DNA from 2 places in the Pseudonocardia sp. EC080619-01 genome. Region 1 is predicted to be linked to the other one. Evidence: riboswitches for the same ligand, from Rfam matches in the RefSeq annotation. Region 1 holds a riboswitch; the other holds the start of a gene.
What was found. Region 1 has a riboswitch for guanidine ahead of AD017_RS32660 (multidrug efflux SMR transporter). Riboswitches for the same ligand answer to the same signal wherever they lie in the genome.
Positions count from the first base shown of each region.

Region 1 (5,088 bases):
CGGCGTCGAGGGCGTAACGGCGGTCCTCGGCGTTCCAGATCTCGGCCAGCGCCTTCTTCGCCCCAGGGTGGGCGGAGCGCGGCATGGCGCCGAGCACGTTGGCGATCTTGTGAAACCAACACCTCTGCTCCCGCGTGGCCGGGAAGACCTCGCGCAGCGCGCCCCAGAACCCGAGCGCCCCGTCGCCGATCGCGAGTACCGGGGCCCGCATGCCGCGCCGTGCGCAGTCGCGCAGCAGGTCTGCCCACGACTCGGTCGACTCGCGGTAGCCGTCAGCGAGAGCGACGAGTTCCTTGCGACCGTCGGCGCGGACCCCGATCAGCACGAGCAGACACAGTTTGTGTTCTTCGAGGCGGATGTTGACGTGGATCCCGTCGGCCCACTGGTAGACGTAGTCCACTCCGGACAGGTCGCGGGCGGCGAAAGCGCGTTGCTCGGCCTTCCAGGTCTCGGTCAGCTTGGTGACTGTGGCCGCGGAGAGCCCGGCCGTGGAGCCGAGGAACTGCCCCAGCGCGGGTACGACGTCCCCCGAAGACAGGCCGTGCAGGTAGAGCAGCGGAAGCACCTCGGTGATCTTCGGGGTGCGCCGGCACCACGGCGGCAGGATCGCCGAGGAGAACCGGCGTCGCTGCCCGGTGTCGGGATCGATGCGCCGATCGTTCACCCGGGGTGCGCTCACCTCGACCGCTCCGGCCGAGGTGAGCACGTCGCGGGGCTGGTGGGAACCGTTGCGTACCACCAGCCGGCGACCGTGCTCGTCGCGCTCCCCGGCGTGGCGGGCGATGTAGCCGTCGACCTCAGCCTGCAACGCCTCGGCCAACATCCGGCGGGCGCCCTCGCGGACCAGTTCGTCGATCACGGCCGGGCGGTGCTCACGGCGGGACTCGTCGCCGCCATCGGGTTCGGGAACTACTGTGAGCACGGGTCGTACCCTTCCGGCCGGCGTTTGCGCGCCGGCCTTGCTTAAGGACCGTCAAGATCACCGGGAGGGTACGACCCCTCCCCGGCCATCCACAGGTCTCAAGCATTGCTCGCCGGTGAACCGCGATACGAAGTCGCCGAGTCGTTGTTCTGGCGGCGCCGTCGGTCCGTCGAGTTGACCAGCGTCGTCTTCGTCCGCGATGGTGCGCTGGCTTGACGGGTGGGGCGACTCGGGCCGCTGCCGCCGCTACGCGACAGCAGCTCTGGTCCAGTGCATCCTACTTCGGCTGCTCGGCGTCTACAGACGACGCCTCAGCCGTCGCTTCAGTGGTCGGAGTGGGGGCCTTGGTGAATTTCAGACCGACGATGCAGCTGATCAGGATGGTCAGCACGACGGCCTTGGCCGCGGTGAACTGCTCGCCGCCAGTCACCATGGCGTAGGCGACGGTGAGCACGGCGCCGATCCCGATCCAGACCGAGTACGCGACGCTGACCGGGATACGACTCATCGCAAGCGCCAATCCGATCATGCTCAGGGCCAGGAAGACCACGAAGACCACCGTCGGGGCCGGCCTGCTGAACCCATCGGACTGTCCGAGTGCGGTCGCCCAGACTGCCTCGAACACTGCGCTGACGACCAGGATGATCCAGCTCATCACGACACGACCTTGAGCGCGACGACGCTGCCGACCAGCCCGGCGAGCAGGATCGCCTTCATTGGTGTGGCCGTCTCCTTGCCGCGGAAGATCGCCCATCCGGCGGTCAACACGGCGCCGACGCCGACCCAGACCGCGTACGACGTACCGGTGGGCAGGCTCTGCATTGCCACGGCAAGACCGATCATGCTGAACACGAGCGCGACAGCGAAGACGATCGTCGGTTTGCGACGCTTGAATCCGTCCGAGGCCGACAGTGCTGTCGCCCATACCGCCTCGAGGACGCCGGACGCGATTAAGATGCCCCAAGCCATCATGAACTCCCTGAACCAGTCTTGTCGCTGCGCGGGTACTGGTTCACCTCGTCCGCAAGACTTCTCCAGCCTTCGCGGTAAAACGTAGCAAGTCAGAGTCGAGTAAGCGCTCCGTGGTGACCGAAGCCTCCAGCGTGTTCATGCGGCTGTGGCTGCGGCGGCGCTCGAGTTCGCCCGCGTCTGGCCCATGCGAGGCGCTGGATTCCGGCCGGAGCCGTAAGCGGACCGCTGCGAGGGTCGCCGTAACCGCAGTCACACCCGGGCGGTCCCGCGCGACGGGTTCCGGCCGACCGGCTAGTACTCCAGCCGTAGATCGTTGTGGATGTTCGGAGTCGTTCTGACGCTGGTAGTGGCTGGATCGGGAGTGCTGTTGGTGTCGTCGCCGCCATCGCGACCAGGCCCACGGGCAGGTCAGCTGGCGGGCTGGTTCGATGACGAGCCGGACGAGCAGGTGCCGGATCTCGTTGCAGGTCAACGTGATCAGACCTGGAGGACGTGGGTTGTAGCCGGTGTCAGCGGCGATGACGGCGAGCAGGGCATGAGCGAGCATGACCAGCAGCGTCCAGCGCTGCCAGGAGGTCCAGCGGCGCACCTGGTGCTCGTCGAGGCCGGTAAGTCCCTTGCCGGTCTGGAAGGCTTCCTCGATGACCCAGCGGCGTCCGGCGACGCGGACCAGTTCGCGCAGCGGCACCATCTCCGGGCTGTAGCAGCGGTAGAACGCCAGCTCCCCGGTGCGCCGGTGGCGGCGGATCAGCAGCGACCAACGCCGAGAGTCGAGGGGGTCGTCGCGCAGTGCGGGGTCGGTGTGGTCGATCCATGCCCACTCGTAGTGGCGCTCACCCTTGGCCCCCGCGCCGGCGGAGAGACGTTGCCAGGCTTGCCGGGGCTGCTCGGCGGCCAACCGGTCGGCGCGGATCGGGCCGGCCGCGGTCGGGATCCGGCGGTCACAACCGATGGCCAGCACGTAGCCGATCCCAGCGAGTTCGCACTCGGCGCGTAGGTCGGGGTCAGCGCCGTAGACCTCGTCCCCGGCGACCCAGCGGGCCGCGACACCGGCGCGCAGAGCCCGGGTCAGCATCCCGGCCGCGAGTGCGGGCTTGGTCGCGAACTCGATCTCGTCCGGCACCCCGGCCTGCTCGAGCCGCTCGGGATCCTCGGTCCAGCAGCGTGGCAGGTAGAGTTCGCGGTCGATCATGGCGTGGCCACGGGTGGCGGCGTAGACGAGGTAGACCGCGACCTGGGCGTTCTCGATCCGTCCGGCCGTGCCGGTGTACTGGCGCTGGACCCCGACCGTGGCTTTGCCCTTCTTCAGGTCGCCGGTCTCGTCGACCACCAGCACCGCGTCGGTGTCGGCGAGCCGTCCGGTGACGTAGTCGCGCAGGTCATCGCGGACGCCGTCGGTGTCCCACTTCGCTCGGCCCAGGAAGTACTGCATGCCGTGTGGATCGGTGTCGCCGGCGTGTTCGGCGATGCTCCAGCAGTTCTTGCGCGGCAGCTCCGCGAGCAGCCCGAACAAGAACCCGCGGGCCCGGCGGCGGGTCTCTACCCGAGGAAACCGCCCCGCGACCCGATCGAGGAGCCGGTCGGCCTCCGCAGACCACCAGTCGGGCTCTACCCTGTGGCTCACGGCCACCGCTTGATCTTCAGATGTCGACACAACGGACGAGGATCACGCGGTGGCCGTCCCACGTCTGGGACCGCCACGCCGCAAGATCACGACTTACGGCTGGAGTACTAGCCACCTGCCTGCTTGGCGTAACGATCGAGGATGGGCCGGGATTCTCAACTGAGGTTCCCCCGCTTTGGCGGAGTGTCTGAAGACTGGTTCGATCTTGAGGGCCAGGAAGGAAGGCACTGGTGGCTGCACCGAAGAAGTACCCCGATGAGCTGCGGGAACGCGCGGTTCGGCTGTATCGGGAGTCCGACCCTCGCCCGACGTTCCGTGGGCTCGCCGAGCAGCTCGGGGTGCATCACGAGGCCCTGTGCAACTGGGTGCGGCAGGCCGAGGCCGACGACGGCGAACGTGACGACCGGCCGAGCACCGACATGGTCGGTGAGAACCGCCGGCTCGCGCGCGAGAACGCCGAGCTGCGGCGGGTCAACGAGGTCCTGCGCGCGGCGAGCGCCTATTTCGCCAGCGAGATCGGCCTGACCCGGAGGTGGTCATGAGCTTCGTCGACGCCCATGACTTCCCCGCCGGTCTCGTACTGCGGGTCCTCGGCGTGCCGGTCTCGACCTACTACGACTGGCGCGCCCGCCGCGCCGCCCCGCCGCAGCGTGAGCTCGACGACGCCGTGCTGCTCGAGCAGATCGTGAAGATCCGCTCGGTCAACGAGTTCGCCACCACCTACGGCTCCCCGCGGGTGTGGCTGGAGCTACGCCGCCAGGGCGTGCACGTGGGCCGCAAGCGGGTCGAGCGGATCATGCGCACCCACGGGCTGCAGGGCGCGCACCTGCGCCGCGGCTGGAGACACGGCTCCACCCGCCAGAACCCGTCACATCGCCCGGCGCCGGACCTGCTCGAACGCGACTTCACCGCGACCGCGCCGAACCGCGTCTGGGTCGCCGATCTGACCCGGATCGTCACCGGTGAGGGAGTGCTGTGGCTGGCCAGCGTGCGGGATGCCTTCTCCAACCGGGTCGTGGGCTGGGCCACCGACCCGCGAGCCACCACCGCGCTGGTGCTCACCGCGCTCAACCACGCCCTGCGCTCACGGGACCTACGACCCGGGCAGTTGATCTTCCACAGCGACAAGGGAGCCCAGTACACGGCGCTGCGGTTCACCCAACGCCTGGTCGACGCCGGGGTCGCACCCTCAACCGGATCCACAGGGGACAGCTACGACTGTGAGACTGGTGTTCGTCGCCTGGTCGGTCTGATCCGTGCTTACGACTGGCCCTCTCGGTGCCCTGGCGTTGATCTGTCGGCCGACTGGGCGACACCGCCACTGGTGGCGCACCGAGCGGGCAGTGACCTCATAGGAGCCTGATCTCAGCAGGTCCCATCACAGTCCTGTCCCGCCCGCCCGGCGCGCTGTCGACCACGCCCCCGGGAAGAGGACACGCAGTCACCGATGAGGATCCCGCACGACACCCGCCCGCGCATCGTCGTCGGCGTCGACACTCACAAACACCTCCACGTCGCCGTCGCCCTCGACCAGCTCGGGGCCCTGCTGGGCTCGACCACGATCACCGTC
Region 1 covers NZ_CP012186.1:104,626-109,713, reverse strand. Annotated here, with positions in the region: partial or broken gene AD017_RS32670 (IS256 family transposase) at 1-922, opposite strand, end outside; gene AD017_RS32665 (multidrug efflux SMR transporter) at 1,200-1,577, opposite strand; gene AD017_RS32660 (multidrug efflux SMR transporter) at 1,577-1,891, opposite strand; guanidine-III (ykkC-III) riboswitch at 1,901-1,967, opposite strand; partial or broken gene AD017_RS32655 (IS701 family transposase) at 2,229-3,518, opposite strand; gene AD017_RS32650 (transposase) at 3,749-4,060, shown strand; gene AD017_RS32645 (IS3 family transposase) at 4,057-4,881, shown strand; gene AD017_RS32640 (IS110 family transposase) at 4,966-5,088, shown strand, end outside.

Region 2 (5,088 bases), on a different replicon from region 1:
CGTTCGCTCCGGGCGGATCGCTGCGCCGCCCGCGAACCCGCCGTCGCGACGACCCGGCCGTCACCCCGCCCGCCGGGCACCGGGTTCCTGCACCGCGGGACGCCGCCCGGCCAGGTACCGCGCGATCACGCCGTGCCGCGGCCCGAACAGGTACGCCAGCGCGAACGCCGTGGCCAGGCTGACCACCACCGCACCCCCGGTGGAGACGTTCGCGTAGTAGCTGACATAGGTGCCCGCCACCCCGGCGACGACCGCCACCCCGACGGCGAGGAGCAGCATCCGCTCCATCCGGTCCGTCAGCAGGAAGGCCGTCGCCCCGGGGATGATCAGCACCGCCACCACCAGCACGATCCCGACAGCCTGCAGCGCGACCACGACGGCGAGCGCGAGCAGCCCGAGCAGCAGGGCCTCCACCCGGCGCGGGTCGATCCCGACCGCGTGCGCGTGCACCCGGTCGAACGCGACCAGGGTGAAGTCCCGCCGGCGCAGCGCGACCACCGCGATCGTCACGAGGCCCAGCACGACGATCTGGACGACGTCGGCGACGGACAGCCCGAGCAGGTTCCCGAACAGGATGTGGGACAGGTCGGTGTCGCTGGGAGTGCGCGAGATCAGGATCAGCCCGAGCGCGAACAGCCCGGTGAACACGACGCCGATCGCGGCGTCCTCCTTCACCCGCGACGTCCGCCGGACCAGCCCGATCAGACCGACGGCACCGGCGCCGAACACGAACGCGCCGATCCCGAACGGGATCCCGACGATGTAGGACAGCACCACCCCGGGCAGCACCGCGTGCGACACGGCGTCGCCCATCAGCGACCAGCCGACGAGGGTCAGCCAGCAGGACAGCAGCGCGCCGACCGAGCCCGCCACGACCGCGACGAGCAGCGCACGCTGCATGAACCCGAACTGCAGCGGCTCCAGCACCCAGGCGATCATGTGGCGGAGAACCCGAACACGCGGCCCAGCACCCCGGGGGTGAGCACCTCGCCCGGCGGGCCGTCGGCCAGCAGCCGGTTGGCCAGCAGGACCGCCCGGTCGCACAGCCGCTCGACGCCGCCGATGTCGTGCGTCGACACGAGGACGGTGCGGCCGGCGTCGCGCAGCTCGTGCAGGACCGCCGTCATCGCCTCCTGCGTGCCGTGGTCGACACCGGCGAACGGCTCGTCGAGCAGCAGCAGCGGCGCGTCCTGGGCGATCGCCCTGGCGAGGAACACCCGCTTGCGCTGACCGCCCGACAGCCTGCCGATCTGCCGGTCGGCCAGGCCGGTCAGGCCGACCCGCTCCAGCGCGTCGGCGACGGCCGTCCGGTCGGCCGCCCGGGGCCTGCGACCGATCCCCATGCGGCCGTAGCGCCCGGTCATGACGACCTCGTGCGCGACGATCGGGAAGTCCCTGTCGATCGCCTCGGCCTGCGGCATGTACGCGATCGCGGCCGCCCGCCGGGCCGCGCGGACGTCACCGTCGCCGACCCGGACGGTGCCGGCGTGCGGCCGGACCAGCCCCATGACGGCGGAGAACAGTGTCGACTTGCCGGAGCCGTTGGTCCCCAGCAGCCCGCAGACGGTGCCGGCGCCGAGCCGGAGGTCGACGCCGTCGAGCGCGATGACCTCGCCGTAGCGCACCGACAGGCCGGTCACCTCCAGCACCGCGGCGGTCACGGCTGCGCCCCCGTCAGCCCGTCCGAGATCACCCGGGCGTCGTGCCGGAGCAGGTCGAGGTAGCTGGGTACCGGACCGCCCTCCTCGGACAGCGAGTCGACGTAGAGCGGGCCCGCCAGCCGGGCGCCGGTCTCGGCGGCGACCTGCCGCTGCGCGGAGTCGTTCACGGTGCTCTCGCAGAACACGGCGGGCACCGCGTCGTCCCGGACGACGGCGATCGTCGACGCGATCTGGTCCGGGGTGCCCTCGGCGTCGCTGTTCACCGGCCACAGGTAGGACTCCCGCAGCCCCATGTCCCGGGCCAGGTAGGAGAACGCGCCCTCACAGGTCACGAGCACCCGCTGGGCGTCGGGGAGTCGGCCCAGGTCGGCCCGGAGCTCCTCCCCGACCTGCCGGATCCGCTCGGCGTAGCCGGCCGCGTTGGCGGTGTAGACGTCGCGTCCCGCCGGGTCGAGCTCCACGAGCGCGTCGCGGATGTTCGCGACGTAGCGCTCGCCGGCCACCGGCGACATCCAGGCGTGCGGGTTCGGGCGGTCGCGGTACTCCCCCGCGGCGATCGGCAGCACGTCGACGCCGTCGCTCACGGTCGCCGACCGGGCCTCGGACCGGTCCACGAACTGCTCGAACCAGCGCTCCAGACCGAGCCCGTTGTCGAGCACCAGGTCCGCGTCCGCGCCGCGCACCAGGTCACCGGGGACCGGCTCGTAGTCGTGGATCTCCGCCCCGGGGCGGGTGATCGACTCGACCCGGACCCGGTCGCCGCCGACCTCGCGGGCCATGTCGGCGATCACGGTGAAGGTCGCCAGCACCACCGGACGCGGGTCGTCCGGGTCCGCGGGCTCCGGCCCCGCTCCGCACCCGGCGAGGACCAGCACGCAGGCCAGTACCACCCCAGATGTTCGCCAAGCCATAGACCGTGAGTTAGGCATGCCGAACATTATGCGGGAGGAATCACCGACGAGCAAGATCCGTGGTCGGACCGGTCACCATCGCTTGCCCGTCCCGCGCGACCGGGCAGACTGGGGTCCGGACCGCCGCACGGCGGGCTCCCCGGACGAGACGCGCCGTACCCGGATCGCCAAGACGACGCAGCTGTCCGGGAGGAGCGCTCGTCATGGCGTGGATCTATCTGGTCGTCTCCGGCCTGCTGGAGACGGTGTGGGCCGCGGCCCTGTCACAGAGCCGGGGCTTCAGCCGGCTGACGCCGTCGATCGTCTTCGGCGTGGCGCTGGTGCTGAGCATGGGCGGGCTGTCGCTGGCCCTGCGGGAACTGCCGGTCGGGACCGCGTACGCGATCTGGGTCGGCATCGGCGCGGTCGGCACGGCGGTCTACGGGATGGCCGCGCTGGGCGAGCCCGCGTCGACCGCGCGGCTGCTGTGCCTGGTGGCGATCGTCGGCGGCGTGGTCGGGCTGAAGCTCGCCCACTAGAACGACGACGGCGGGGCCGGTCCGGGTCTCCCCGGTCCGACCCCGCCGCCGCGCGGGGAGCCCCTTACTCGAAGGGTCCGTTCACCAGCAGCCCACCGACCGGGCCCTCGACGAACCGCGGGTCCGCCTGCGGGAACTCGGTGTCGGTGCCGTTGACGCCGTCCGGCCGGTTGCTCGACGAGAAACCGTCGAGCGCGTCGAAGAGGCCATAGGCGGCAGTGTCCGCCGTGGCTCCCACGGCGTCGACACCCTGGGTCGGGCTCTGGGTGCTGGGGTAGCCGTGCTCGTCGTCGCCGGTGTCGGCGGCGGCGAACCCTGCCAGCGGGAACGCCACGGCACCGAGGGCGCCCACGGCGACCAGGGTCCGGCGCATCCGGTTCTTCATCGAATCCGTCCTTCTGTGTGGGGAGCGGTCATCAACACGACGGCAGAGACCTGCCGTACACCCTAACGGCCCAGTGGCCGACAGGTGGTCACATGTTGTCGGCGCCGGCCTTGATCGCCTCACGGATGCGGTTGTACGTACCGCACCGGCAGATGTTGCGGATCTCGTCGAGGGCCTCGTCGTCGATCGAGAAGCCCTCGGCCTCGGCACGCCTGACCAGGGCGACAGCAGCCATGATCTGGCCGGGCTGGCAGTACCCGCACTGGGCGACGTCGTTGTCGACCCACGCCTGCTGCATCGGGTGCAGAGTGTCACCGTCGGCCAGACCCTCGATCGTGGTGATCTCGTCGCCCTCCTCGAGGGTGCCGATCGGGGTGGCACAGGGGTTGAAGGCCTTGCCGTTGACGTGGCTCGTGCAGGCCTTGCAGACGTTGATCCCGCATCCGTACTTCGGGCCGGTCACCCCGAGCACGTCGCGCAGGACCCACAGCAGCCGGACGTCGTCCTCGACGTCGACGGTGACCTTCTCACCGTTCAGCGTGAACGTGTGCGTGGACATGATTGATCTCCTCGTCGAGGCAGGTCAGCGGGCCAGCTCGCGACCGTTGGTCGGCGACGGCGGGATGGGCGGGATCGTCGGGTACGGCTCGAAGGGGAGCGGCTCCTTGTGCAGGATCGGGAACTCGGTAGGGACCGTCCCGGTGGCCCGCGCGTAGGCGCAGGCGATCGCGCCGCAGGTCGCCGCGACACCGAACTCACCGGCGCCACCGGGCTCGGGCGCCTCGGAGTCCTCGATGACGATGATGTTCATCTCGGGCGGGGTGTTCCACTGCCGGGTGTAGAAGTAGTTGTCCCAGCTCGCCTCGACGAAGTGCCCGTCCACCAGGTGCAGACCGGCGGTCAGCGTCATCGCGATGCCGTCGTTGATCCCGCCCATCATCTGTGCCTCGAACCCGCGCGGGTTGATGATCAGGCCGCCGTCGACGACGTAGGTCACCTTCGTGACACGCGGGCCGGTGCGGGCGGACCGGATCTCGCGGTTGACGGTCTCCGGGCGGCAGTCGAGCTCGACGACCGCGCAGGCGACGCCCTTGTACTCGACGTGCATGGCGATGCCCTGGGCGGTCCCCTCCGGCATCGACTTGCCCCAGTCCGCCTCCTCGGCAGCACGGTCGACGACGTTCTTCCACCGGGTGAGCTTCGTGAACGCCGACCGGAACTCGTACGGGTCCTTGCCCATCTTCGCCGCGACCTGGTCGACCATCAGCTCCCGTGCGGTCGCCGTGTCCGGCGAGTAGATGTTCCGCATGGAACAGGTGTTGAACCGCATGTCGACCTCGTTGAGCAGAGAGGTCGCCACCCCGACGTTGTACGGGTTGGTCTGGGTCGTGACGTAGATGCTCTCCGAGACGGTGAGGTTCCCCAGCGGGGCCTTGTTCGCCGCGGCGGTGATCGCCTCGGACAGCCCAGGGTTGATCTCGGTCGCGACACTGGTGTGGGCGATCTCGAAGCTGGAGACCGCATCTCCCGACACCTGGGCCCTGACCCGGCACGTCGCCATCGGGTGCGTGCGGCCCTGGCGGGAGTCGTCGGACCGGGTCCACATGAGCTTG
Region 2 covers NZ_CP012184.1:2,512,059-2,517,146, forward strand. Annotated here, with positions in the region: gene AD017_RS11765 (metal ABC transporter permease) at 61-939, opposite strand; gene AD017_RS11770 (metal ABC transporter ATP-binding protein) at 936-1,661, opposite strand; gene AD017_RS11775 (metal ABC transporter substrate-binding protein) at 1,658-2,551, opposite strand; guanidine-III (ykkC-III) riboswitch at 2,688-2,754, shown strand; gene AD017_RS11780 (multidrug efflux SMR transporter) at 2,776-3,090, shown strand; gene AD017_RS11785 (hypothetical protein) at 3,155-3,475, opposite strand; gene AD017_RS11790 ((2Fe-2S)-binding protein) at 3,564-4,034, opposite strand; gene AD017_RS11795 (molybdopterin cofactor-binding domain-containing protein) at 4,059-5,088, opposite strand, start outside.
Region 2: linked by a shared signal. The riboswitch ahead of AD017_RS11780 (multidrug efflux SMR transporter) and the one ahead of AD017_RS32660 (multidrug efflux SMR transporter) in region 1 are both predicted to bind guanidine.